DNA from 2 places in the Pantoea sp. NSTU24 genome. Region 1 is predicted to be linked to the other one. Evidence: predicted binding sites of a transcription regulator. Region 1 holds the regulator's gene; the other holds the start of a gene.
The links. Region 1 encodes PhoB, which activates phosphate uptake and scavenging genes when phosphate is short. Its sites were predicted from a motif close to CTGTCATAAAACTGNCNNAT; they were not measured.

Region 1 (2,933 bases):
GCGGCACCACCAGCGGCGTGACGGATTGCAGGCCGCTGGCCGCGAGCTCCAGCAGAAAGACGCTTTTTTCGCTGCCCAGTTCATCAAAACTCAGCGGAATCGGCGAGCCGCTGTAGCGGATATGCTCGCTGCCCGCGACGCGCTGGGCGCGGTGGATATGCCCCAGTGCAATATAGTCAGCTGCCGGAAAGGCGCTGGCGGGGAAGGCGTCCAGCGTACCGATATAGATGTCGCGCACCGAATCGCTCTGGCTGACGCCGACGGTAGTGAGATGGCCTGTCGCGATGACTGGCAGCGCATGGCCCAGCGCCTGTGCGGCGGCGAAACGCTGCTGATAGTGACTGGCGATCGCCTCCAGCAGCGAGGTCTGCTTATCCCGGCCCGACTGGCCCGCCCGGCTGCGCAGGATATCGCGCGGACGCAGATAGGGGATGGCGCACAGCAGCGCGCCCGGTTCGCCCTGGCGGGTAGTGAGCAGCAGCACGTCGTCATTTTCCTGCGGCGTGGCGATCACCCGCGTATTAAGGCAGGCGAGCAGTTCACGCGACTCATTCAGCGTGGCCACGGAGTCGTGGTTGCCCGCCAGCACGACCAGCTGGCAGCCCGTGGGCTGCAGCGCCACCACAAAGCGGTTGAACATCTCGCGGGCATAGCTGGGCGGCGTTCCGGTGTCGAACAGATCGCCCGCGATAATCAGCGCATCCACCTGATGCTGTTCAATCTGGATCAACAGCCAGTCGAGAAACGCCTGATGTTCCGCCGCCCGGCTTTTGTTATAGAAGAACTGCCCCAGATGCCAGTCCGCAGTATGAATAATGCGCATGATAAATCCCTGCCGTTGTGATTCGCCCGGCGATTATACGGGCTCTGCGGCCAAAGCAAAAAAATGTCGTGGCCCTGTCATAAATGATTTTCAAGCAGGTTACAGGCAGGTTATGTTTTTCATAAAAGTGTCACAAAACTGACGCATAATGGCGCCGCGAATCTCAGTGACAGCCGTCATAATCTGCAGGAGTAATAATGGCTAAGCGCATTCTGGTTGTGGAGGATGAAGCCCCCATCCGCGAAATGTTGTGTTTTGTTCTGGAGCAGAACGACTATCAGCCGATTGAGGCGGAAGATTATGACAGCGCCGTGGGCAAGCTGATTGAACCCTGGCCCGACCTGATTTTGCTGGACTGGATGTTACCTGGCGGCAGTGGTATCCAGTTTATCAAACACCTGAAACGCGAAGCGATGACGCGCGATATCCCGGTGATGATGCTCACTGCGCGCGGCGAAGAGGAAGATCGGGTTCGCGGGCTGGAAGTGGGCGCCGATGATTACATCACCAAGCCGTTTTCACCGAAAGAGCTGATGGCGCGAATTAAAGCGGTGATGCGGCGTATTTCGCCAATGGCCGTGGAAGAGGTGATTGAAATACAGGGGCTTAGTCTGGATCCCTCTTCACATCGCGTCATGTCCGAAAGCACGCCACTGGAGATGGGCCCCACCGAATATAAGCTGCTGCACTTCTTTATGACCCACCCGGAACGGGTTTACAGCCGCGAACAGCTGCTCAACCATGTCTGGGGGACCAATGTCTATGTGGAAGATCGCACGGTCGATGTTCATATTCGCCGTTTACGTAAAGCGCTGGAAGTCTCCGGCCACGATCGCATGGTACAAACCGTTCGTGGAACAGGGTATCGTTTCTCTGCCCGCTACTAAACGGAGCTGTTACCGTGCTGGAACGCCTCTCCTGGAAGAGATTACTCGCAGAACTGCTGCTGGCCTGCCTGCCCGGGCTGCTGCTGGGCCTGCTGTTCGGCGGTCTGTCCTGGTGGCTGCTGCTGAGCGTGCTGACGGTGCTGTTGTGGCATTTTCACAATCTCATGCGGCTGTCGCACTGGCTGTGGCTTGACCGGACCATGACGCCGCCCACCGGGCGTGCCAGCTGGGAGCCGCTGTTTTATGGCCTCTATCAGATGCAGCTGCGAAACCGGCGGCGGCGGCGTGAACTGGGTAATCTGATTAAGCGCTTCCGCAGCGGGGCCGAGTCGTTGCCGGATGCCGTGATTCTGACCACCGAAGAGGGGACCATTTTCTGGTGCAATGGACTGGCGCAGCAGCATCTTGGCCTGCGCTGGCCGGAAGATAATGGCCAGAATATCCTCAACCTTCTGCGTTATCCGGAATTCTCACGCTACCTCCGTCAGCGTGATTTTGATAAGCCGCTGACGCTGGTACTCAACAACAAACTGCACATGGAATTTCGCGTGATGCCCTACAGCGAGGGGCAGTGGCTGCTGGTGGCGCGCGACGTCACGCAGATGCATCAGCTGGAAGGGGCCCGGCGCAACTTCTTTGCCAACGTCAGCCATGAATTGCGCACACCGCTCACGGTGCTGCAGGGCTATCTGGAAATGATGAATGACGCGGTGATGAGCGAGCCTTCACGCAGCAAGGCGCTACACACTATGTCGGAGCAGACACGGCGGATGGACAGTCTGGTTAAGCAGTTGCTGACGCTGTCACGTATCGAGGCCGCGCCGGCCATCGATCTGAAAGAGAAGGTGGATGTGCCGGTGATGCTGAAACTGCTGCAGCATGAGGCGGCAACGCTGAGCGGCGGACGCCACGAGATTCATTTCCATACCGATCCTCACCTTAAGGTGTTCGGCAACGATGAGCAGCTGCGCAGCGCCATCTCCAATCTGGTTTACAACGCCGTCAATCACACGCCAGCAGGCACGCGAATTGATATCAGCTGGCTGCGCAGCAAGCAGGGGGCGACCCTGCGGGTGTGCGACAACGGGCCGGGTATTGCGCCAGAGCATATTCCACGGCTGACCGAGCGTTTCTATCGCGTCGATAAAGCGCGTTCCCGGGCAACCGGCGGCAGCGGACTGGGGCTGGCGATAGTGAAACATGCGCTGAGCCACCATAACGCG
Region 2 (2,933 bases), 3.1 Mb from region 1:
CCTGACCATAAAAACTACCGCGAGTGTGGCGACCAGATTCTGCGTAACTTCCTGAAAGGTCTGGCGATGATTCAGCGCCCTGCGAGCGGGAAACCCGCTTGAGGTCTGTTGTCGTTCACACGGGTTCATTGCACGGTCAGATACCGGGCTTAAATCGCAAAGAAAACCGGCCCCGGGCTGTACGGCCCGGCCCTCTCAGGCCCGGCCGATGCACAGGACGATAAGATTCCGTCGCGATCAGATGTGCCAGCCGCGGCGGCCGTTCCCTCCGTCGCCGCTCTCAACGCTGGCTTATCCTCTGTTTCAGCGCGCCCCTTTCGGCTTATGTCCGATCATTCCGCCCGACCACCCAGCGCCTGTGCACCCATAGCGAGGCGACGATCACCAGTGCCCCCGCAATAAAGCTCGGCCAGTGCGGTTTCTCCTGCCAGATAGCCAGATTGACCAGCAGTCCGGCGGGAACGTGCATATTGTTCATGATGCCCAGCGTGCCGGCATCAACCTGCGTCGCCCCGTAGTTCCACATAAAGTAGCCAAGACCGGACGCGGCTACGCCCAGCCAGACCAGAATGCCCCACTGCAGTGAAGTGGTTGGCAGTTTCTGCGGATTACCCCAGGCGGACCAGGCGATCACCGCGATCGCGACCGCGCCCAGATAAAACCAGGAGAAGGCGGTGTGCTGCGGCATAGGACGGGTCTCCTGCAGACGCTTATACCCTACCATTCCCGCCGCGAAGCAGATGTTGGCGAGCTGCACGAGCAGCAGACCCAACCAGAAATGATCGCTGACTTTGTCATAACGGATAATCGCGGCCCCGGCCACGGCCAGCAGCGCACTGAAGAGGTAGCCAATGCGCAGGCGGCGACGACTGATCAGGTCATAAATCAGCGTCACATAGAGGGGCGTCATCACCGTAAACAGCAGGAACTCCGACACGCTGAGGTAGAGATAGGCTTCGAAACTCAGCAGGTACATGACCCCCAGCTGCAGCATCCCCACCAGCATGTAAAGCAGCAGCGTTGACGGACGATAGCCGCGCCAGCGCAGAAAGGGTAAAAACACCAGCGCAGCCAGCGCCAGTCGCATCAGCACAGAGAACCAGCTATCCACCTGACCGGCGAGATATTCACCAATCAGGCTGAACGAGAAGGCCCACAGAATAGTGGTAATAATCAGTAAGAACACGGTAACAACCCCGAAATTAACAGGCCGCCAGTGTAAACAATGTGCCGCCGCGAGACTGTAAAATCTGGTTGACATCCGGTCACAAACCAGGCGACTGGATTGCCTGCTTCGGTGGCCATTTACACGTCCTGACATAACTGTCGATGGAATCGGTTTTCAGCCAGATAAAATGCGCGAAATAATCCATGCCGTGATTACTTTCGCTCTCAACTGTAATAAAACTGTAACAAATGTGTCATTCATCACAGTAACGTGGTGCAACTAACACTATTCTTTGCGCGAAATGGAACATCTTTTGTCCATTTCGTTTTATCCACGTCCTGCCCCAACCTGCTGGGAATTAAAACCATAATGTGCCCTGGAGGGCCTCACTGATGCTGAGTATTTTTAAACCTGCACCACGCCAGCCGCAGGTGGCAGAGGATCGCATTGATCCTCTCTACCGTCGTCTGCGCTGGCAAATTTTCATCGGGATCTTTTTTGGTTATGCGGCCTACTATCTGGTCAGAAAAAACTTTGCCCTCGCCATGCCCTATCTGGTCGAGCAGGGTTTTTCACGCGGTGACCTGGGCTTTGCCTTGTCGGGCATTTCTATTGCCTATGGCTTTTCCAAGTTCATCATGGGATCTGTCTCTGATCGCTCCAACCCGCGCGTCTTTTTACCTGCCGGGCTGATTCTGGCCGCCGCGGTCATGCTGATCATGGGGTTCGTTCCCTGGGCGACCTCCAGCATCATGGTGATGTTCGTGCTGCTGTTTATCTGCGGCTGGTTCCAGGGCATGGGCTGGCCGCCCTGCGGACGCACCATGGTGCACTGGTGGTCACAGAAGGAGCGCGGCAGGATTGTCTCGGTCTGGAACTGTGCGCATAACGTGGGTGGCGGTATTCCGCCGCTGCTGTTTCTGCTCGGGATGGCATGGTTTAACGACTGGAAGGCGGCACTCTATATGCCCGCTTTCGGTGCCATTGCGATTGCGATTCTGGCCTTTGCGCTGATGCGTGATACACCCCAGTCCTGTGGTCTGCCACCGATTGAAGCGTACAAAAACGACTACCCGCCCGACTATGACGCCAGCCATGAAGAGGAGCTGACGGCAAAACAGATCTTCATGAAATATGTGCTGCCGAATAAGCTGCTATGGTACATCGCGCTGGCCAACGTGTTTGTCTATCTGCTGCGTTACGGCATTCTAGACTGGTCGCCGACCTACCTGCGCGAAGTGAAACACTTTACGCTGGATAAGTCTTCGTGGGCTTACTTCCTGTATGAATATGCGGGAATTCCGGGAACGCTGCTGTGCGGCTGGATGTCGGACAAAGTCTTCCGCGGCAACCGTGGCGCGACCGGCGTCTTCTTTATGACGCTGGTGACTATCGCCACCGTGGTCTACTGGCTCAATCCGGCAGGCAATCCCGGGGTTGATATGACCTGCATGATTGTCATTGGCTTCCTGATCTACGGTCCGGTGATGCTGATTGGTCTGCACGCACTGGAGCTGGCACCGAAAAAAGCGGCGGGGACGGCAGCAGGCTTCACCGGCCTGTTCGGCTACCTGGGGGGCTCTGTCGCCGCCAGCGCCATTGTCGGTTATACCGTTGATTACTTCGGCTGGGATGGTGGCTTCATGGTGATGATTGCCGGCTGCGTGCTGGCGGTTATCCTGCTGCTGCTGACCATGGTCAGTGAAAACAGGCACAAAAAGAACATTGCCTGAAAGCAATAAAAAAGGGCCGGATATCCGGCCCT

Region 2: a site for PhoB is predicted at 1,397-1,416, ahead of glpT (glycerol-3-phosphate transporter). Genes of this name have one in related genera too.

Annotation. Positions count from the first base shown of each region.
Region 1 covers NZ_JBKIWZ010000001.1:314,256-317,188, forward strand. The annotation lists gene sbcD (exonuclease subunit SbcD) at 1-823, opposite strand, end outside; gene phoB (phosphate response regulator transcription factor PhoB) at 1,021-1,710, shown strand; gene phoR (phosphate regulon sensor histidine kinase PhoR) at 1,725-2,933, shown strand, end outside.
Region 2 covers NZ_JBKIWZ010000001.1:3,426,536-3,429,468, reverse strand. The annotation lists gene ACLHDD_RS16310 (DUF1456 family protein) at 1-102, shown strand, start outside; gene ACLHDD_RS16305 (carboxylate/amino acid/amine transporter) at 323-1,186, opposite strand; gene glpT (glycerol-3-phosphate transporter) at 1,561-2,901, shown strand.